DNA from 2 places in the Chitinimonas sp. genome. Region 1 is predicted to be linked to the other one. Evidence: predicted binding sites of a transcription regulator. Region 1 holds the regulator's gene; the other holds the start of a gene.
What was found. Region 1 encodes HrcA, which represses chaperone genes, less so after heat shock. Its sites were predicted from a motif close to ATTAGCACTCGNNNNNNNCGAGTGCTAAT; they were not measured.
Positions count from the first base shown of each region.

Region 2: groES (co-chaperone GroES) is a predicted target of HrcA. The motif match lies at 3,212-3,240, and genes of this name have one in related genera.

Region 1 covers NZ_JAYRLZ010000119.1:530-11,581, reverse strand. Annotated here, with positions in the region: gene ACE3OH_RS12345 (DUF1800 family protein) at 1-913, shown strand, start outside; gene ACE3OH_RS12340 (DUF1501 domain-containing protein) at 926-2,260, shown strand; gene mltB (lytic murein transglycosylase B) at 2,454-3,521, opposite strand; gene hrcA (heat-inducible transcriptional repressor HrcA) at 3,548-4,570, opposite strand; gene ACE3OH_RS12325 (transporter substrate-binding domain-containing protein) at 4,774-5,538, shown strand; gene ACE3OH_RS12320 (helix-hairpin-helix domain-containing protein) at 5,528-5,812, shown strand; gene ACE3OH_RS12315 (NAD kinase) at 5,847-6,725, shown strand; gene recN (DNA repair protein RecN) at 6,797-8,455, shown strand; gene tadA (tRNA adenosine(34) deaminase TadA) at 8,452-8,931, shown strand; gene ACE3OH_RS12300 (glycoside hydrolase family 18 protein) at 9,018-10,169, shown strand; partial or broken gene ACE3OH_RS12295 (RCC1 domain-containing protein) at 10,600-11,052, shown strand, end outside.
Region 2 covers NZ_JAYRLZ010000007.1:124-11,714, forward strand. Annotated here, with positions in the region: partial or broken gene ACE3OH_RS01250 (hypothetical protein) at 1-909, opposite strand, end outside; gene groL (chaperonin GroEL) at 1,095-2,735, opposite strand; gene groES (co-chaperone GroES) at 2,853-3,143, opposite strand; gene bioA (adenosylmethionine--8-amino-7-oxononanoate transaminase) at 3,304-4,614, shown strand; gene ACE3OH_RS01270 (hypothetical protein) at 4,680-6,266, shown strand; gene ACE3OH_RS01275 (YihY family inner membrane protein) at 6,260-7,489, opposite strand; gene wrbA (NAD(P)H:quinone oxidoreductase) at 7,617-8,216, shown strand; gene ACE3OH_RS01285 (DUF2069 domain-containing protein) at 8,213-8,560, shown strand; gene ACE3OH_RS01290 (biotin--[acetyl-CoA-carboxylase] ligase) at 8,557-9,525, shown strand; gene ACE3OH_RS01295 (type III pantothenate kinase) at 9,522-10,283, shown strand; gene ACE3OH_RS01300 (SPOR domain-containing protein) at 10,280-11,059, shown strand; gene trmB (tRNA (guanosine(46)-N7)-methyltransferase TrmB) at 11,192-11,591, opposite strand, start outside.

The DNA of each region.
Region 1 (11,052 bases):
TGCCTTTACCGGCTGGACCTATCCACCGCTGCCCGGTGCTACGTCGAAGTGGACCAATCCGCGCAATTACACCGGTTTGATGGTGCCGTTCGAAACACACCACGACACCAGTACCAAGCAGTTGTTCGACAATGTGCAGTTCCCCGGTGGCCAGACGGCGGCAGTCGACTTGAACGCTGCCATTACCGCGATTTTCAACCATCCCAATGTCGGCCCCTTCATCGGCAAGCAGCTGATCCAGCATCTGGTCACCAGCAATCCGTCACCGGCCTATGTGGCGCGGGTCACTGCGGCATTCAATGACAATGGTCAGGGGGTGCGCGGTGATATGAAGGCGGTATTGCGGGCGATTTTGCTCGACAACGAGGCCCGAGGTGACCGCAAGGATGATCCGGCCTACGGCAAGATGCGCGAGCCTATCCTGTATGAGCTTGGCTTGATCCGCGCCTTGGCTATCTCCAGCGATGGCCTGTATCCGCGCGCGCAAGCGGCCGCCATGGCGCAGGATATTTTCAACTCGCCAACCGTATTCAACTACTACCCGCCCGACTTCCCCTTGCCCAATTCCACGCTGCTGGGGCCACCGTTCGGCATTTACAACGCCACCACCGCCTTTGCGCGAGCCAATTTCGCCAATTCGGTATTTAGCCAGAATGGCGTGGGGCCAGATAGCAGTGTGGTCGGCAGTATCGGCACCAAGTCGAACTGGACCTATTGGCAGGCCTTGGCGGCCGACCCGAACCAGCTGGTTGAGCGCATCAACACCCTGTTGTTTCATGGCACCATGAGCAGCGATACCCGTAGCACCATCATGACAGCGGTACAGGCCTTGCCGGCCAGCAGCAGCTTCGATCGGGCGCGCACTGCCCTGTATCTGGCAGCCACTTCCCCGCAGTACCAGATCCAGCGCTAAGGAGAGCCGATCATGATGACGCGTCGCAATGTATTGAAGAGCGCAGCAGGCCTCGTGATGCTGCAGCAGATGAGCCGCTTCGAAGCCCTGGCGGCCCCGCTGGCCGGCAATGATTTCCGCGCCCTGGTCTGCGTGTTCCTGATGGGTGGCAATGACAGCAACAATATGATCATTCCTACCGATGCAGCAGGCTATGCAGCCTATCTGGCGGCCCGTGGCAATAGTACGACCACCTCGGGTGCTCTCGGTCTGCCGCAGAGCAGCCTGGTGCAACTGACCGGTGCCAACTATGCGCTGCACCCTAATCTGGCGCCGCTGCTGCCTGTCTGGCAACAAGGCAAGCTGGCATTGCAGTTCAATGTCGGTACCTTGGTGCGGCCGATCAGCAAGGCGGAGTACCGGGTCGGCGCCAATCAACCCGATAATCTGTATTCGCACTCCGATCAGCAGGGGCAATGGCAAACGGCTGTAGTAAAGGGGCCGCAGCGCAGCGGTTGGGCCGGGCGCATTGCCGATCTGGGCGCCGCATCCGGCGTGCTGCCACTGGCCATTTCCACCGCCGGCAACCAGCCATTTGCGGCCGGCCTGCGCAGCAGCGGCCTGGCGATTCCGGCAAGCGGCACCTTCTCGCTCGCCGGCTTCGGCAGTTCACCGCAAACCAACCCGCTGTTCAAGGCCATGTCGGCCCTGCGCGGTGTCGATCTTGCCAATAGCCAGGTAGCTGCCGCTGCCGGCACCATGGGCGGGGCGGTGAATGCCAGTACGGCACTGGCCAGCGTGCTGTCCGGCACTTCGACCATCACCAGCCTGTTTACCGGTCAGAACAATTCCCTGGCGCAGCAGCTGCAGCAGGTGGCCCGCATTATCGAGGCACGTCAGGCGCTGGGTCTTGGCCGGCAGATCTTCATGGTGACCCATAATGGCTACGACACCCATAGCGATCAATTGAACAAACAGGGTTCGCTGTTCAAGGAGCTGGGTCTGGCCTTGAAGTCGTTCTATGACGCCATGGCGCAGCTTGGTGTCGCCAATCAAGTGACCACCTTCACCAATTCCGACTTTTCGCGCACGCTCAAACCCAATGCTGGCGGCAGCGATCATGCTTGGGGTGGGCACCATCTGGTGCTGGGTGGCGGCGTCAAGGGCGGCACTTACGGTACCTTTCCGGCGCTGGTCAATGGTGGTGTGGATGATGTCACTAGCCAGGGACGTTGGTTGCCGACGACTTCGGTTGACCAGTATTCAGCCACCTTGGCCAGCTGGTTCGGTGTGCAGGATACCGATCTGCCCTCGGTATTTCCGAATCTCGGTGCCTTCCCGGTGCGCAATCTGGGCTTTATGGCCTGATACCGCATCAGCACCAACAAAAAAGCAAGCCGGATGGCTTGCCTTTTTGTTTGGTATTGCAAGAAGCGGCGCTGCTTCGATCTTGCTGTTACAGCGTCGCGCGCCTGGGCGGCAGCTATGTGTGGGTGCCGCCAGGCACAAAAGTCTCTGGTCTGCTCGCGTCAGCTGCACGCCCCAATGTTTCCGGCCTGTCTCAACGTTTTTTTCGCTTCTTTTTCACTTTTGCGGGCTCAGCCGGCAGTCTGGATGGGTCGAGATAAGCCGCTTTCATGGCCTGCGCCAGCTCGTGAACCGCCATGGCATACAACGTGCTGCGGTTGTAACGGGTAATCACATAGAAATTGCCAAGCCCGAGCCAGTAGCGGGTGGTGCCGGCGCTGGTTTCCAGAGGCACCAATACAGCCAGCGGGTCGCCGCTCTGAGCGGTGGCAGCACTGACGCCATAGTCGGCCAGCTCGCTGAGCTTGTAGTGCAGATTGAATTTGTCCTCGACCAAGGGAGCGATGCGATCGGGATCGACTACGGCCGGGGCGACCAAGGGTGCGCCTTGCATCCAGCCGTGCTGGGCAAAGTAGTTGGCGACACTGGCCAGGATATCGCCCGGGTTGTTCCAGATATCGTGCTGGCCGTCGCCATCCCAGTCCTGTGCATAGGCGCGGAAACTGGAAGGCATGAATTGCGGCATACCCATGGCGCCGGCATAGCTGCCATGAAAGCTGAGCGGGTCGGCGTGCTCAGTCCGCGCCATCAACAAGAATTCGCGTAATTCCTTGCGGAAGAATTCGGCGCGGCGCGGATAGCCGAAGCTGATGGTGGTGAGCGCATCCATCACCCGAAAGCTGCCGGTGTTTTTGCCCCACATGGTTTCCACGCCAATGATGGCGAGCAGGTATTCGGGTTCCACCCCATATTTCTGCGACACCGCTTCCAGCAGAGCAGCATGGCCCTGCCACCAGGCTACGCCAGCGCGGATGCGGCTGGCGTTGACAAAGTTGGGCCGGAATTCGTAATACGGCCGGCTAGTGGAAGGGCGATCAAGAATGTCGAGGATATGCGGCTTGAGCTGCACCTGATCGAATTGTCCCGCCAGCGCGGTGCGATCAAAACCTTCTTGCGTGACCAGCTCGTCGATAAACCGGGAAATGTCTTCGCGCTCGCTCAAACGCGTACTTTGCGTCTGCACTTGTGGTGTTGCGGCATTGTCGGGTTCGGCATGGCCGGCCAGTGCGCCGAGCGCAAGCAGCAGGGATATAAGCTTCAAGCGGTGCTTTCTGGAGATTCAGGCGGTTAGCCCTGGTGGGACAGGGCAGAAGACAACAGGCGTGCAGTGATGTCCACAATGGGAATCACCCGCTCGTAAGCCATACGGGTCGGACCGACCACGCCGAGGGTGCCGACGATTTCGCCGTTGACCTTGTACGGCGCGGTGACAACCGAGCATTCATCCAGCGGCGAAATACCCGCTTCGTGGCCAATGAAAATCTGCACACCGGCAGCGCGTTGTCCGTTATCGAGTAGCTGCAGCAGGGCGGTTTTTTCTTCAAACACGCGAAAGAGCTGGCGCAGCCGCTCGACATTGCTGGATAAATCATCAATGCGCAGCAGATTGCTTTCGCCACTGATGACCACCGGCTGGCTATCTTCGGCCATCGCCTGGCTGCCGGCCTGCACGGCGGCATTCATCAGTTGGGCGATATCGCCTTGCAGCGAGCGCAAATCCTGGTAAACGACGTCGCGTACCTGTTCCAGGGTGCGTCCGGTGCAATGTTCATTGAGGAACTGGGTGGCCTCGTTCAGTTCGCTCGCGCTGTAGTCGCGCTCGGTAATCAGGATGCGGTTCTGTACATCGCCATCACCGGTTACCAGAATCAGCAGCAGGCGCTTTTCCGCCAGACGCACGAACTCGACTTGGGCCAAGGGGATACCACGGCGTTTCGGCGTCATGACCACGCCGGCAAATTCGGTGAGCTGCGACAGCAGATTGGACGCGGCGGCAACCGCGCGCGTCGGGTTGTCCGGCTGCATCAAGCCTTGCCACTCGCGGATTTCCAGCTGCTCCAGCGGCTTGATGGTCAGCATGGTGTCGACAAACAGCCGGTAGCCAAGCGAGGTAGGGATACGTCCCGCCGAGGTGTGCGGGCTGGTGATCAGGCCAAGGTCTTCCAGGTCGGCCATCACATTGCGGATCGATGCCGGCGAGAGCTCCAGGCCGGAGAATTTCGACAAGGTACGTGAACCGACCGGCTGCCCTTCGGCGATATACCGCTCGACCAGCGTCTTCAACAGCAATTGCGCACGTTCTGTCAGCATGGAGCGATTGTAACGCGTGAATGCTTCACGGCAAGTCGTCACTGTGTTGTTGTGGTGCTGTCAGATATTCGCAACTTTGCTAAACATCCGTACAACAAAATTGTTGCGATCTGGTTGTTCGCCGTGGCTGGCAAAGGGTAGGCTAGCGGCACAGCGCTACTGTCAGGGCGCAATGTCGAATCCATGCGGTCAGGGAGTGTCTTGTGTCGAAGCGTCTAGTGATGGTGTTGCTGTGTGCCGTGATTGCACAATTGGCCCGGGCTGAAGAATTGCGTATTGCCATGGAAGGCAAGTTTCCGCCATTCGAAGAGCTGGATGCGAAAGGCAATCTGAAAGGCTTCAATGTCGATATCGCCAACGCGCTCTGCGCCGAGATGAAGGCCAAGTGTTCGCTGGTGCGTTTCGACTGGGATGACCTGATTCCGGCCCTTAACGCCAAAAAGGCCGACGCCATTCTCGCCTCGATGTCGATCACCGAAGACCGGCTCAAGCAAGTCGACTTTACCGATCGCTACACCCAGACTGCCGCCTTCTTTATCGCCAAAGCCCATCGCATTCCTTATGTCTTCATTACCCCCAAGCATCTGAGCGGCATGAAGATCGGCGTGCAGGCCGATACCACTTACGATCGCTATGTCACGGCCAAGTACTCGCCTGGTTCCACCATTGTCCATTACAAAAGTACCGACGACATGTATGCCGCGCTTACCAAGGGCAGCATCGATCTGGTAATGGATGATTCGGTGGCGGCCTACTATGGCTTTTTGCAGACGCCACGCGGCAAGGGATACGAGTTTGCCGGCTCGGCGGTGGTTGATCCGAAGTTTTTCGGCGAAGGCCAGGGCATCGCGGTGCGCAAGGGCGACAAGGCCTTGAAAGACAAGCTCAATGCGGCGCTGAAGGTGATACTCGACAATGGCGTGTATCAAAAGATCCAGCACAAGTACTTTGTGTTCAATGTCTATTGATGCGCCCGGTTTAAGAGCAATCCCGAATATCGGCCCGGCCGGCGAGGCCGATCTGCGGCTGCTTGGTATCGATACGCCAGCCCAATTGAAAGGGCGCGATGCCATGCAGCTGTATGCGGCCCTGTGTGAGGCGAGCGGGCAGCGCCATGACCCGTGCGTGATCGATGTGTTCATGGCTGCCATACATTTTGTCGAGACTGGCGAGGCGCGACCGTGGTGGGCGTTTACCGCGCAGCGCAAGCGTCTGACCGGCAGCTTGGCTAGCAGGCGCTAACGGCTGTCATGCAGCTTGTGGTTAAATCGGCGCTATGAGCATGCTGTTCAAAAAAATCGGACTGGTGGGGCGCCGTCATAGCCCGCATATTGGCGAACCCTTGCGCCGGCTGGCCGCCTTGTTGCGCCAGCACGATTGCGCGTCCATCTTGCTCGATGCCGATACTGCTGCCGAGCATGAGATTGCCGATGCCCAGGTGGTACCGGCCGATCAGATCGGCAAACTGGCGGACTTGGTGATGGTGCTCGGTGGCGACGGCACCATGTTGTCGATTGCCCGACTGGTGGCGCCTTACCGCATACCCTTGGTCGGCATCAATCAGGGCCACCTCGGCTTTATGACCGATGTCAGCGTCGAGGATATGGAAACCATCATCCCGCGCATGCTCGATGGCGATTTCGTGCCGGAAGAGCGCATCCTGGTGCAGGCCAGGGTAACGCGTGGTGATCGCGACCTGCATACCGCCTTGGCCTTCAACGATGTGGTGTTCAGCCGTGGCTCGCTCGGCTCGATGATCGAATTCGAAATCTTCATCGACGACCAGTTTGTCTACAGCCAGCGCTCTGATGGGCTGATCGTGACCACGCCGACTGGCTCTACCGCCTACGCGCTGGCCTCCGGCGGCCCGATCCTGCATCCCACCGTGCCGGCGCTGGCCCTGGTGCCGATCTGCCCGCAAACCATGTCGGCGCGGCCGATTGCGGTCAACGATGCCTCCACCGTGGAGTTCATGCTGACGCGAGGCCATGAAGTCAAGGTGCATTTTGACGGCCAGAGCCATTTCGATCTGCAGGAAATGGACCGGGTCACCATCAAGCGCTACCGCAACTCGCTACGCATCCTGCATCCGGTCGGATACAACTATTACGACATGCTGCGCCACAAGCTTCACTGGGGCGAGCGCCTGTTCTGAGTCTGTCGTGGCGGTTTCCGCCGCCGCGTGCTGCGTTCACTGTTCCGAATCTCACAAGCCTGATACCTACCATGCTGCTGTCCCTGCGCCTTCGTGACTTCGTCATCGTTGATGAACTGGAGCTGAGCTTTGGCTCCGGCTTTACCGTACTCACCGGCGAGACTGGCGCCGGCAAATCGATCCTGATCGATGCGCTGTCCTTGCTGCTCGGTGCGCGCAGCGATGCCGGTGTGGTGCGCCATGGCCGCGAGCGGGCTGAACTGGCGGCCGAATTTCAAACCGGCGCCCGGCCGGAATTGGCAGCCCTGCTCGCCGAATATGCTTTGGAGGGTGATGAGGGAGTGTTGCTGCTACGGCGCAGCATTGACGCCAGCGGTCGCTCACGCGCCTTTATCAATGGACAGCCGGCCACCCTGGCGCAGCTGAAGGAGGTGGGTGAATTCCTGATCGATATCCATGGTCAGCATGCCCATCAGTCGTTGATGCGTAGCGAAGCGCAGCGCGAATTGCTCGATGCTTATGCCGGCCAGCTCGAACAGGCACGTGCTACCCGGCATGCCTACCAGCACTGGAAGGAGGCAGAACAGCGCTTGGCGCGTGCCAGCCAGCATGCCGGTGAATTTGCCGCCGAGCGCGAGCGTCTGCAATGGCAGATCGATGAGCTTGACGCCCTGAAACTGAATGACGACGAATGGACCAGCCTGCAACAGGAACATAGCCGCCTGAGTCATGCTGCCAGTCTGATCGAAGGCGGGCAGCAGGCACTTGATGGCCTCGCCGATGGCGAGGTCAATGTCCGCTCCCTGTTGGCCAGTATTCAGGGCCGCCTGGCCGATTTGGCTGCGCTCGACCCGGCGTTGTCGGAAACCGTGGACTTGCTGGCGGCGGCCGAAGCCAATCTCACCGAATCGATCCATGCGCTGCGCCACTATGCAGAACGGGTGGAGCTCGACCCGGCGCGTCTTGCCGAGGTGGAGCGGCGTATGGACGATATCTATCGCTTGGCTCGCAAATACCGCATCGAGCCGGAGCAGATGGCCGAGCGCCTGATTGCCTGGCGTAGTCGCCTCGCAGAGCTCGGTGGAGATGACAGCGTGGAGGCCCTGCAGGCCGCCGTGGTTGATGCCGAGCGCGCCTACCGGCAGCAGGCCGAACCCTTGAGTCGTGCCCGCGCCAAGGTGGCTGGCCGCTTGGGCAAGGCGGTCAGCGAGCAGATGCAGACCATGGCGATGGCGGGTAGTCGATTTGAAATTGCGCTGTCGGTACTGGATGCGCCGGCCGCCTTCGGCCTCGAGCAAATCGAGTTTATGGTGGCACCGCATGCCAAGGCGCCGGCGCGGCCATTGGCCAAAGTGGCATCCGGCGGCGAGCTGTCGCGCATCAGTCTCGCCCTGCAGGTGGTGACCAGCCAAGTGGCGGCAGTGCCGACCCTGATCTTCGACGAGGTGGATGTCGGCATCGGTGGCCGGGTTGCCGAGATTGTCGGCAAATTGCTGAAAAAACTGGGTGAGCAGCACCAGGTGTTGTGCATTACGCATTTACCGCAGGTGGCTGCCAGTGGCGACCAGCAGCTGCAGGTCAGCAAGACCCAGTCCAAGGACAGTGTCAGCAGCCGCATCAGTCAACTGGACCGCGCCGGCCGTATCGAAGAAATTGCCCGCATGCTCGGCGGCCTCGATATTACCGACACCACCCGCCAGCATGCCGCCGAGATGCTTGGCTACGCATGAGCGATATCGATTTCATGCACCTGGCGCTGGCTCAGGCGGAGCGGGCCAGGCAGGCAGGCGAGGTGCCGGTCGGTGCCGTGCTGGTCAAGGATGGTGTGGTACTGGCAGTGGGCAGCAATGCCCCCATCAGTCTGCATGACCCTTCGGCCCATGCCGAGATGCAGGCCTTGCGTAGCGCGGCACAGCAACTTGGCAATTACCGCCTGCCCGGCTGTGAGCTGTTTGTCACGCTGGAACCCTGCGCCATGTGTGCCGGCGCCATTTTGCATGCACGTCTGAGCCGGGTGGTATTTGCGGCGGCGGACCCGAAAACCGGTGCGGCCGGCAGCGTGCTCGACCTGTTTGCTTTCCCCAACCTCAATCACCATACCCGGCTTGAATCCGGCTTGCTGGCGTCCGATGCCAGCCAGCAGTTGAAGGATTTCTTTGCCGAGCGGCGCCGGGCTGCCCGGCAGGCCAGGCTGGGCGACGGCTAATACTTTAAAGTGGTATGGTTGCGGTATTGCATTAACATGCCGTAGGCTCTCCTTGTACGCATTTCAGGCGAATGGGGTAAGTCCACATGAAATCCACTTTGTTGCGGCTGCTGGCAATCAGCATATTGCTGACCTCGCCAGCCGAGGCCAGTTACAAGATCGTTGCCTATTTTTTTGGTGAGGGTGCCGAACAGCGCCAGTACGCCGTCAGCGATATTCCGGCCGATAAATTGACCCATCTGATCTACGCCTTTGCCGGTATTGAAGATGGCGTGGCCGCCTGGGGGCGCACAGGGATGGATTCAGCCACCGCGCAGCGCCTCGAACAGCTGCAAGCGCTACGGCAGCGTTATCCCCATCTCAGAACTTTGCTGTCAATCGGCGGCTGGACCGGCTCGGCGCATTTTTCTGATGTGTCTTTGTCCGAAACGTCGCGCGCACGTTTTGCCGCCAGTGCGGTAACGCTGATGCGCGAGGGTGGCTTTGATGGCCTCGATATCGATTGGGAATTCCCGGTCGCCGGCGGCAATGCCGGTAATGTCGAGCGCCCGGTCGACAAGCAGAACTACACGCTGCTGTTGCGATCCTTGCGTCAGGCGCTTGACCGGGAGGGCCAACGCCAGCGACGGCATCTGCTACTGACTGGCGCCACCGGCGCCAGTCAGCGCTGGCTCGACAATACCGAAATGGCGGCGGCGGCGGCCGAGCTCGACTGGGTAAACCTGATGAGCTACGACTTCAATGGCCCATGGAATGCGTACGCCGGGCACCTGGCTCCATTGCGCCACGACCCGGCCAATCGACGTGCCGACGCGTCTCTGCTGTTGAATGTGGAAGGTGCGCTTAAGCTGTATCGCCAAGCAGGCGTGCCGGCCGGCAAGATCGTGCTGGGGCTACCGTTTTATGGCTACTGGTGGAAGGCGTGCCAGGGTGATGGTCTGTATCAGGATTGTCAGGCCAAAGGTGACGGTGATGGTGCGCTGGACTATTCGCGCATCGAGGAACAGTTTATCGGCAAGCAGGGTTTTGTCCGCCGGTGGAGCCAGGCTGCGCAAGTGCCCTATCTGTTCAAGGCCGAGGGGAGCGAATTCATCAGCTATGAAGACCCGCAATCGGTGAAGGCCAAACTGCAGCTGCTTCGCCGCCTGGGCCTGGGTGGCGCGATGTTCTGGGAATTGAGCAATGATCGCCGGCAAACATTGTTGCGCGTTGTCCACGATGGCCTGCGGCGAAAATAGGCGTTTGAACCATGCGAACGTGCCTGGCTCTGTTGACGATTTGTCGACGGTCGCGCCGGGTCGAGTTTTACGGCAAAGCAAGGCGGGACGAGCGTCGCATGGCGGGCCATGTCAGCGAATGACAACGCAGCCTTGCCGCAAAAATCGACCCGGCCCTGTGGGTTTCGTCGGAAAACCGCCGTTTGCTGCGTTGTCGCACGCTGACGTAGATGACTACGCTGCGCGTGCGATGCCTTGCACACGGCGGTTTTCCGACGAAACGCGATCCGCCGACAAAATGTCAACAGAGCCTAGGCCATGCTGGCTCAGCTTCCCGATCCGGATGGGGGCCTATAGCTTGGACCGACCTTGGTCGGTCGCGCCTTTGTGCTGCAGCGGCCTCGGCTAGACTGGGTAGCTGGTCTGGCTGAATGGTTGGGGAGGCGCTGCCATGTATCGGGGCAAAATAGTCGGTTTGTGTATCCATGCGGTTTTGCTGTCAGTTAGTGCCGGTGCGGCACCACCAGCCATCGCTACCTCCTCGGCCGGCTCCAGCTATGCCGTCGATGCCAATGGTCAGCTGTGGTCGTGGGGCGATGACAGCAGCGGGCAGCTGGGCCTTGGCCGAACGCTGTATGCCAGCCGGCCGCAGCCGGTGTCGGGTGGCTGGGGGCGCACGCCTTTGCCGCAAGGCGTTCTGGCTGCCGGTGGCGACCATGCGCTGGCCCTGCTGCCCGATGGCCGCGCGCTGGCCTGGGGCGCGAATACCCTTGGCCAGCTTGGCGACGGCAGCAAGTCCAATAGTCGCAGCTCACCGGTATTGCTGAGCGGGGTGTATGCCCAGTTGGCGGCCGGCTACAACCATTCGCTCGCCATCGATCGTGAGGGCGGCTTGTGGGCCTGG
Region 2 (11,591 bases), on a different contig from region 1:
CAGCGGTTGCCCGGTGGAGTTGACCAGCGTAGCCACTGCGTTAGCGTTGGTGTTCTGATCAATGGTGGCTGGACTCAAAGTCACCGTCATCTTCGAGGTCGGCGTATTGCCGCCACCGCCAAGGCCGGTGTAGTTGATGGTGCTGATGACCTGCGTGGTTAGTGTGGTACCTGGCGTTGTACCGGCAATGGTGACGTTGACCGATGCAGTCAGCGTCGCACCACCGGCAGTTTTGGCCGCCGTGAGGGCTACGCGTGCCTGACCGGAGGAGTCGGTCACGGCAGTGCCCGAAGCCGGCGTAAAGGTGGCAAAGGCAGGCGGCGTGTTGAAGGTGATCAGCTGACCAGCCATCGGACGGCCGTCTACGCCGACCAAGGTGGCGGTCGCACCGGTAGTCGATGCAGCACCAACCACATTGGAATCCATCGTTACCGTCAGTTTAGGCAGGGGGGCAGAATTGCTGCCGCCACCCTTGCTGTTGAAGTTGACTACCGCACGAACCGTATCGGCAGTAGTGGTGCTGGTGGAACCGGGCGGAGCATAGGTCGCAGTCAGCGATGCTGCGCCAACCGAAGGGCCGGCCAGAATGCGGATTTGCGCACGGCCGCTTGCATCGGTGACTGCGGTGCCGGCGCTGGGGTTCAGCAGGCCGAAATTGCTATCAGTGGAGAAGGTGATCAGTGCACCGGGGACAGCCTTGCCTGCACCATCCACCAGGATTGCCGTGGCCGTCGAGGCGACAAACGGATCAACGCTGGCATTGTCGATCGATATCGACATGGACGCGGACTTGGCCGATGGGACGACCTGGTCGCCGGGACCGCCGCAGGCGGCGAGTAATGCTATGGTCAGGGCCATCAACCAGTAGAAAAACTGGCGACTCCCCTCTCTCACTGCTGCAATGTGCATCACAGTTCATTCCTTTTCTTAGGTAATTCACCGAAGTCGTTCAGAGATAAACGTAATTCGAGACGAGCTGACATTCAAATGGCATTTAACGTCAACTGGCCGACAATTGCAATGTTGGGCGGATGTCATACAAAAAGAAAACCCCGCCGTAGCGGGGTTTTCCTGTACGTGGCTGCTGGACTGGCTTACATGCCCATATCCATGCCGCCCATGCCGCCCATGCCACCGCCAGGAGCGGGTGCATCTTCCTTCGGCAGCTCGGCCACCATGGCATCGGTGGTCAGCATCAGGCCGGCGATCGACGCGGCATGTTGCAGTGCCGAGCGGGTCACCTTGGCTGGGTCCAGCACGCCCATTTCGACCATGTCGCCGTATTCACCGGTGCCGGCGTTGTAACCGAAGTTACCCTTGCCTTCCAGCACCTTGTTGATGACAACCGAAGGCTCGTCGCCTGCATTGGCAACAATCTGGCGCAGCGGCGCTTCGATGGCCTTCAGCACGATCTTGATACCGGCGTCCTGGTCGTGGTTGGCACCCTTGAGGGTGTCCAGTGCAGCACGGGCACGCAGCAGGGCTACGCCACCGCCGGCAACAATGCCTTCTTCCACGGCGGCGCGGGTAGCGTGCAGGGCATCTTCCACGCGGGCCTTCTTTTCCTTCATTTCGACTTCAGTGGCTGCGCCAACCTTGATCACGGCAACACCGCCGGCCAGCTTGGCCTTGCGCTCTTGCAGCTTTTCGCGGTCGTAGTCGCTGGTCGACTCTTCGATCTGGGCGTTGATCTGGGCAACACGTGCCTTGATCGCGGCGTCCTGGCCGGCGCCGTCGATGATGGTGGTGTTTTCCTTGCCGATTTCCACGCGCTTGGCTTGGCCGAGGTCGGTCAGCGAGGCCTTTTCCAGGGTCAGGCCGACTTCTTCAGCGATCACGGTGCCGCCGGTCAGGATGGCGATATCTTCCAGCATGGCCTTGCGACGATCGCCAAAGCCAGGCGCCTTCACGGCAACAACCTTCAGGATGCCACGAATGGTGTTGACCACCAGGGTAGCCAGCGCTTCGCCTTCCACGTCTTCGGCGATGATCAAGAGCGGACGACCCGACTTGGCCACTTGCTCCAGTACCGGCAGCAGATCGCGGATATTGCTGATCTTCTTGTCGAACAGCAGCACGAAGGGGTTTTCCAGCGAAGCGATCTGCTTTTCCGGATTGTTGATGAAGTAGGGGCTCAGGTAGCCGCGGTCGAACTGCATGCCTTCCACGGTGTCGAGCGAGTTTTCCAGCGAGGAGCCGTCTTCGACAGTGATCACGCCTTCCTTGCCGACCTTGTCCATGGCGTCGGCAATGATCTTGCCGATATCTTCGTCGCTATTGGCCGAAATCGAACCAACCTGGGCGATTTCCTTGGAGGTGGTAGTGGGCTTGGCGATATTCTTCAGCTCGGCAACCAGGGCAACCACAGCCTTGTCGATACCGCGCTTCAGATCCATCGGGTTCATGCCGGCGGCAACGAACTTCATGCCTTCGTGCACGATGGCCTGGGCCAGCACAGTGGCGGTAGTGGTGCCGTCACCGGCGATGTCGGAGGTCTTGGAAGCCACTTCCTTGACCATCTGGGCGCCCATGTTCTCGAACTTGTCCTTCAGTTCGATTTCCTTGGCGACCGAAACGCCGTCCTTGGTGATGGTGGGCGAGCCGTAGGAACGCTCCAGTACCACATTGCGGCCTTTCGGGCCCAGGGTTACCTTGACCGCATCGGCCAGGATATTGACGCCAACGACCATGCGGGCACGGGCGGAATCACCGAATTTGACTTCTTTAGCTGCCATTTTAACTCTCCAGATTCATTTCACTGCGGCCCGCGGAAGGCTTTGCGCGCCTACCGTCTCCCGCAAAGGGAAAAGGGCCGGGGATGAGGATGTTCGAAAAAGCGTCGCGAAAGCGCCTTACGCTTCTACGACACCCATGATGTCTTCTTCGCGCATCACCAGCAGTTCATTGCCATCAACCTTGACGGTCTGGCCGCTGTACTTGCCGAAGATCACCTTGTCGCCGGCCTTGACCTGCAGGGCGCGGACCGAACCGTTTTCCATGATCTTGCCGGTGCCGATGGCAACCACTTCGCCCATATCAGGCTTTTCAGCGGCATTGCCAGGCAGAACGATGCCCGAGGCAGTCTTTTCTTCGGCTTCGACACGCTTGATTACGACGCGGTCGTGCAGGGGACGAATCTTCATGGTTTGCTCCTGTGGGGATCTGTTTTGAATGCCGTAACAGGCAAATTACTTAACTTCTGAAATCTGCTGTTAGCACTCACGGCTAACGAGTGCTAATAATATGGCCGCCGCTTGGCCATTTCAAGAGTGGCCGCATCAAGTTTGTTCAAGGGAGTTGAGAATGCAGAATCAGCAGTGGCTGGAGCGTAGCCGACGTTCCGTCTGGCATCCGTGTACCCAGATGAAGCAACACGAGCGACTGCCCATCGTGCCGATCGAGCGCGGCGAAGGCGCCTGGCTGATCGATTTCGACGGACAGCGTTATTTCGACGGGGTGAGTAGCTGGTGGGTGAATCTGTTCGGCCATGCCAATCCGCGCATGAATGCGGCGATTCTCGACCAGATGGGCAAGCTGGAGCATGTGATTCTGGCCGGCTTCACCCAGCGCCCGGTGGTGGAACTATCAGAAAAACTGGCCGAGCTGACCGGCCTTGGTCATGCCTTCTATGGCTCGGATGGCGCCAGCGCGACGGAAATTGCCCTGAAGATGTCGTTTCATTACTGGCAGAACGTCGGGCGGCGCGACAAAACGGGTTTTGTCAGCCTGCAAAACAGCTATCACGGCGAAACCCTGGGGGCGCTTTCCGTCACCGATGTGCCCCTGTTCAGCGCCACCTATGCGCCCTTATTACGTACTACGCATCGTGTGATGTCGCCCGACTGGCGTCTGGCCGAGCAGGGGGAAAGCGCTGAGCAATACGCGCACCGTGCTGCCGATGCGCTGGAGGCCCTGTTCCAGCGCGAAGCGGACCGGCTTGCCGCCATGATTGTCGAGCCGCTGTGCCAGGCCGCCACCGGCATGGCCATGTATCACCCGGTATATCTGCAACGGGTAAGGGCTTTGTGCGACAGCTATCAGGTACATCTGATTGCCGACGAGATCGCCATGGGCTTTGGTCGCACCGGTACCCTGTTTGCCTGCGAGCAGGCGGCGATCCGGCCTGATTTCATCTGCTTGTCCAAGGGCATTACCGGCGGCTATCTGCCGCTGTCGGCTGTGCTGACCCGCGACGAAGTCTACGCGGCTTTCTATGACGACGAGGTCGGTCGCGGCTTTCTGCATTCACACAGCTATACCGGCAATGCACTGGCCTGCCGCGCCGCGCTCGAAGTGCTGGCGATCTTCGCCGACGATGATGTGCTGGCGCAAAACCGCCGCAAGGCTGACGCCTGCGCGCCACAGTTTGCCGCGGTGGCAAATCACCCGCGCGTGCGCCATGCGCGCCAGCTTGGCATGATCTGGGCGTTTGATGTGATCGATGCCAAGCCGGGTTTTGCCGGTCGCTGGTTTGAGGCGGCTTTGGCGCGCGGGCTTTTGCTTCGCCCGGTCGGCAATACCGTGTATGTTATGCCGCCGTATGTGGCGAGCAGCGCAGAGCTTGGGCAGGTTTTCGCCGCTCTGGCGCAGTTGCTCGATAGCGGCCTGTGTTGATGGGCCTCGACAAGCCGCTGTTTGCCTATCTATAAAAACAAACTAGCTATCGACGTTTCCTACCCATGATGCTTGCCCTCAATGTCCCAGAGCCGATTACCGGCCGGAGCATTTCAGTCGAAACCAATCCCAAGGCCGTCAAGGCATGGCTGGTGTCGCTGCCGCCGGCCAATCTGAATGAGTCGGCGCGGGCCATCTTCGATGCGCTCACTTCACTAAATCGGGTCAAGCTGCCGGTGGACGACCGCCTGAAGCTGCTTGAGCATTATCAGGTAGCCATCGACCTGCTCGATGCGCCGCTTGAGGCAAGCTATGCCTCGGCGGCCTTGCCGGCCAAGGAAAAGAGCAAGCAGATCGCTCAGCTGGCGCGCAATCTGCAGCTGGAGATGGCCAATGGTTACAAGCTGGTGCTGCTGGAGCGGCTTGGCGCGCGGTTTGGCTTTGGCAACAAGCAGGTGCCGGAGCTGATCCAGAAGCTGATGATGGTGTACCAGAAGCTGATGTGGGTGTGCTGCAAGAGTTATGCACCGGTGCCGGCTGGAGTCTGGTCCGAGGTGCATACGCTGTTTCACCATGCCATCCAGAACAAGCTGATCGATTTGCCGGAAATGCCCGACCAGCCGGCGCGTACCATAGGCGGGTATTACAAGCAGATCTTGTTACTGGCGCTCTCAGATCCATATCGCTACCACCCGGCCGAGCACGACAAGATCAACGACCTGATCAAGAGCTACGGTCAGGCTGCGCAATTTCAGCCCTTGGGCAAGACGCCCAATCCGGCCGGGTTCTTTCTGATCCGGCTCGATAGCGATGCGCCGCCGGTGTTTTTGGGGCAAAAGCCGTTCGATGTGCAGGCCAGCAATGCCATCTTGCTCGACACGATGGAAATGGCGAAATTGCTGCACAAGGCGCTGCACTCGGTAGAACTGAAGCTGGCCACCACCAGCGACAAGGCCAAGGCGCAGGCGTGGATAGATCTGCTGCGCCGGGTCACCCGGCAGTGGAGCATCGCGCCCAAGCGAGTGTTCCAGCGCATTCTGGCCAATAGCCTGGTGTCGGTGACGGTGGGCATGCGCATGACTGCCTTCCATATCAACGACGCACGCCCGATGCTGCAGCCGGTGGTGCTCGATGGCTCAGTGCTCGATGGAGAGGGGCCGGTGTCGCTGGGTGGCAGTCATTACGGCGCACCCGATGAATGGGTGGTGCTCAACGAAAGTCCGGGGGGCTACGCCTTGCGCCTCAAGCCGATCCCGCAGAACTGCCTGTACCGGGTTGGCGATATGGTTGGTGTGCGCGCACCGGGTCAGGCGGAATGGATGGTGGGTTGCATCCGCTGGCTGCAAACCTCTGCCGAGGTCGATGCCCTGGAAATCGGTGTGCAGATTCTGGCGCCCAAGGCCGAGCCGGCCATGGTGCGGCCAAGCATTACGCACGAGCAGGCGAGTTTTCAGCCCTGTCTGCTCTTGCCTGAGGTCGCGGCCATCAAGCAACCGCCGCTGCTGGCGGCACCGCGCGGCACGTTCGGGCCCATGCGCGAGCTGATCGTATTTACCGATGATGTCGAGCTGATTCTGCGAGCGACACGGCTGAGCGAGCAGGCGATAGGCTACGAGCTGTTCGAGTATCAGACTGGCACAGCCAATCACTGAGCCGGCACGGGCGCGGCATGCGGCTGCGCCAGTTCAGCCAGGCTGATCTCGAGCGAAGCATCGATACCGGCAAATCGCTGCGCCAGCGCTGTCTGGACCGGGTCGCCCGGATGATGGCTCGCCAAGGGGTGCGTTACCAACAGCTGGTACATCTCGCGCAACATGATGCGCTCCAGCGCGGTCGACAGTACCCAGCCCTCGTCGCGGGTGGATTGCACCCAGCCTTTTTCCTGCATCAGTTGCAGCAACTCATGCAGCTCATCCTGCCCTAGCGCCAGCGCGCGGCGCAGCCGGTCCAGCGACGGCGTGCTGCCCTCGCAGCGCGCCGCCTCGAGCCTGAACAGAATGCGCACGGCGTCCTGTACCCGCTGGCCGGGGTGTTGGCGTTTGCGCCAGGCCTGGCCGTGCCAGTAGGACAGGCTGGCACTGATCACCGCGCCGCCGAGCACGATGGTCCAGACGAGATACAGCCAGAGCAGGAAAATCGGAAAGCTGGCAAAGGCGCCATAGATCAGCTTGAACGAGGCAAATTTCTTCACATACCAGCCGAACAGATTCTTCATCAGCCACAGGGCAAAGGTGGCTGCTGCAGCGGCGGCCAGTGCATGGCGTGGCGGCACCGGGCAGTTGGGCACGGCGCGGTACAAGAGATGCAGGCCGGCGAGCGCCAGAATGGCCGAGCCGCTATTGACCAAGGTGGCCAGCATCGGCCCGCGATCGGCGATCCAGCCGGTCAGCGACAGGCTGATGCCCATCAATACCGGCCCGAGTGTCAGCACCGCCCAGTAGGTCATGGTCTTGGTCAGCCAGTTGCGCTGACGTTTGACGCGCCAGATACGGTTGAAAGTGCGGTCTATGGTGGCCATCATCGCCAATGCGGTTACGCCGAGCGACAGCATGCCGACGGCGGTCAGGCGGTCGGCATTGTCGGTGAACTGGCGCATATACACGCTGATCACCTTGCCGGCAGCGTCTGGTACCAGATTGCTGAGCAGGAAGGCTTTGAAGTGGCCGGAGAATTCCTGGAACATCGGAAATGCCGATACCACCATCAGGGTGATGGTCAGAAACGGAATCAGTGCCACCAGGGTGGTGAAGGTCAGGCTGCCGGCTGCCTCCAGGCAACGATCATCGCGCAGCCGCCGCAGGATGAACATGCAAAAGTCCAGCGGCGCCGGCAGGCGGCTGATCAAATGGTGGCGATAGTCCGAAAGGCTGGGCATAAGCGGCGCGGGCGAGGCAAAGCCTTATAATAACGGACTATTGCTGTCGTCCCTTGCGATTCCATGTCGCTCGCATAGCCGGCGCGCCAGTGCGGCTTATCGCAAGAGCCATTCACGAAAGAGGTCAATGCTCGATATCCTGATTCTTTATTACTCGCGCCATGGTGCCACCCGCCAGCTGGCCCAGCTGATTGCCCGGGGCGTCGAGTCGGTGCCGGGCTGTAGCGCGCGCCTGCGCACCGTGCCGGCGGTATCCACGGTGGTCGAAGCGAGCGCGCCGTCTGTACCCGATGCGGGCGCCCCCTATGTGGAACTGGCCGATCTGGCGCAATGCGCCGGGCTGGCGCTGGGCAGCCCCACCCGCTTCGGCAATATGGCGGCGCCGCTCAAGTATTTTCTCGACACCACCTCGAATGACTGGCTGGCCGGCAATCTGATCGGCAAGCCTGCCTGTGTGTTTACCAGTACCAGCAGCCAGCACGGTGGCAATGAATCCACCTTGCTCAGCATGATGTTGCCGCTTTTGCACCATGGCATGGCGATTATCGGCCTGCCGTATAGCGAGCCGGCGCTGAGTCATACCAGCGGCGGCGGCTCACCCTATGGTGCCAGCCATATTGCGGGGGCTGACGGTCGGCGCCCGATCGACGAGCACGAAAAAGCCCTGGCCATTGCCATGGGCAAGCGTCTGGCAGAAACCGCGCTCAAGCTGGCGAGGCCGCTATGAGCCCGATGCTGCGCCACGCGCGCAATGCCACCCTGGCGGGTCTGATCGCGCTGTTTGCCCTGTGCGTGGTATGGGAAGCCTGGCTGGCGCCACTGCGCAGCGGCTCGCTGTTGTGGATCAAGGGCCTGCCCTTGCTGCTGCCGCTGTCCGGCGTGATGCGCGGCCGCCGCTATACCTATCAGTGGCTGTGCATGTTTATCCTGATCTGGTTTGTCGAAGGGGTGATGCGCGGCTGGGCCGACCATGGCACGCGGCGCTATCTGGCCCTGCTGGAGGTGGCGTTGAGCATTTGGATCTTTGCCGGCGCCATGGTGTTTGCCCGCTTCAGCCGCCCTGCGCCATGACCCCCTGGCCGTTGTTACGTTTGCTATCGCACGATACCTTCCGTTCCGGTACCGAGCTGGCGCAATTGCTGGGCGTGTCGCGTGCCAGCATCTCGCTTGCCCTCAAGGATGCCGGTGACTTGGGCGTGCCGGTGCAGTCGATCAAGGGGCGCGGCTACCGTCTCGGCCGGCCTCTGGTGTGGCTGGACGAAGCGGGTGTAGCGCGACGCATGGGCAGTGCTGCGCGCTACTTCGATATCAAGCTGTTCGACGAAATCGACAGCACCAATAGCGCCTTGATGGCTGCCGCGCAGCAGGGCGCGCCATCGGGCATGGTCTATGCTGCCGAGCGGCAAAGCGCCGGGCGTGGCCGGCGCGGTCGGCAATGGCAGGGCGAATTCGGCGGCAGTCTGATGTGTTCGCTATTGTGGCGCTTCAATCTGGGCGTGGCCGATTTGTCCGGCCTGAGCCTGGCGGTGGGATTGGTGGTGGCGCGTGCGCTCGATCGCCTGGGCATTGCCGGTGCCGCATTGAAGTGGCCCAATGATATTGTCTGCAGTGAGGGCAAGCTTGGCGGCATCCTGATCGAACTATCGGGCGATGCACTGGGCCCCTCGGCCGTGGTGATCGGTATCGGTCTGAATCTGCGCCTGTCGGCGGCCTTGCGCGCCGGACTCGATCAGGCCGCTTTCGATCTGGCCGGTCTGGGCTTTGCCGGCGATCGCAATGATCTGCTGGCGGCGCTGCTACTTGAGTTTGCCGACTTGCTGCCGCAATTCGAGCAAGGCGGCTTTGCGCCACTGCGCGCCGAGTGGGAAGCGCGCCACGCCATGCAGGGCCAGGCCGCGCGCCTGCTCTTGCCCAATGGCGACGTGCTCGATGGCGCAGCGCTCGGTGTGGCCGATGATGGGGCGCTGCGTTTTGCCGCGCATGATGGCGAACGGCGGGTACACGCCGGCGAAGTCAGCTTGAGGAGAAAAAATTGAGCAAACCGGTACTGCTGCTCGATGCCGGCAACAGCCGCCTGAAATGGGCGCTGGCCAGCCAGGATGGCTGGCTGTGCGAAGGCGTTGCCGAATACGACACGCTGGAGCCGTTCGCGGTGACCCTGTTGTCGCACCCGCCGGCGAGCATGGCGCTGGCCTGCAATGTGGCCGGGCCGCACACTGCGCAATTGGTCCAGGAACTGCTCAGCCCCTTGCATATCGACTGGTTGCGGCCTTCGGCCCGTCAGGCGGACCTGAGCAACGGCTATCGCGATCCGGCCCAGCTGGGGGCGGATCGCTGGGCGGCCCTGATCGGCGCCCATGCGCGCTCACCGGGCGACACCGTGGTGGTGGTGGCCGGCACGGCGATGACGGTGGATGCCTTGACCGAAGAGGGCGAATTCCTCGGCGGGGTGATCGTGCCCGGCTTTAATCTGATGCGCCAGGCGCTGGCCAAGGGTACCGCCGACCTTGGCTTGCCCGAAGGGGAGGTGAGCGATTTTCCGCGCGCCACTGGCGAGGCGATCGTCAACGGTGCCTTGCTGGCCCTGGTGGGCGCCATCGAGCAGATGCGCATGCGTCTGTTTGCACGGCAGCGCCGCCCGGTCAGGGTGTTGCTGTCCGGAGGCGATGCACCGCGACTGGCGCCCTTGCTGGCGCCGATGCTGGCGCAAGCCTTGCTGACTGTTGATAATCTGGTGCTGCATGGCCTGCACCGCCTGGCCTTTTCTCCTTCCGACCGGAAAAACACGCAATGAAATGGCTGTTTGCCTTGCTCGTCTTTGCCAATCTGGGTTTCTGGGCCTATGCCCGACTGGATGCGCCGCCCGCCCCGAACGACTGGAAGGGGAGGGAAATCAATGCTGGCAAGCTGGCCTTGGTGCCCATCGCCGCGGTGAGACCGGCTGCGGCGGCAGAGCTGGCCAAGCCGGAGGCGATTGATGGCAAGGCGGTGGATGGCAAGCCTGCCGACAAACCGGCCGAGAAAACCGCCGAGGCGGCGCCAGCCAAGCCAGAACCTGCCCCGCCGGCCAAGCCGGTCGAGCAGGCCGCCAAAAAGGACGAAAAGCTGGTGTGTTTTGCCTGGCGCGGCATTCTGGCGGACGATATGCCCAATGTGCGTAAAAAGCTCGCCTCGCTCAAGCTGGGGGGCGATACCCATCTGCAAGAGCCCGAGGGCGAGGCGAAAGTGCGCTACTGGGTGTATATCCCGCCGCGCGCCAGCAATGCCGAGGCCCAGCACAAGGCTGATGAACTGAAGAGCCTTGGCGTCAGCGATTACTTCCTGGTCAATGACGGCAGCAAATGGCAGAACGCCATCTCGTTGGGCCTGTTTGCCAACCGCGATTCGGCCGAGCGCCGTTTGAAAGCAATCCGCGATCAGGGCGTGCGCTCAGCGCAAATGCAAGAACGAAACGAGGGCAATGCCGGCAACACCCTGGTGTTGAAGCATGTCGCCAAATCGGCCAAGCCCGAGCTGGAAAAGGCTGCCCAGGGGTTTCGGGGTAGCTCGATCGGCGACACGGCGTGCTGATCTGATAGACGTAACCGCGTTGCTTGCCGGACATCGGCGGGTCTGATTGGGTGTGGCAGGGCGGCCCGTGCCCGCTTCGCCCTGCCTGGCTTTCCACGTGTTGGCGGCGGGTTCGCCCTTAAAGCAAGCCGCTCAGGCGCCGCGCTTTACAAACATCAAATCCCACACGCCATGGCCAAGATTCAGCCCGCGCTGCTCGAACTTGGTTAACGGGCGCCAGTCCGGGCGTGGTGCGAAACCATCCGCGGTATTGCGCAATTCGCTATTGGCGCCGAGCACTTCCAGCATCTGCACTGCATAGTCTTCCCAGTCGGTCGCCATATGGATATAGGCGCCGGGCTTGAGCTTTTTCAGGATGCCGGCAACAAAGGCAGGCTGAACCAGGCGGCGCTTGTGGTGGCGTTTTTTGGGCCAAGGGTCGGGGAAGTAAAGGTGAAAACCGTCGAGCGACTCGTCAGCCAGCATATGGGCCAGCACTTCCACCGCATCGTGGCGGATGATGCGTAGATTGCTGAGCTGCTTTTCATCGATC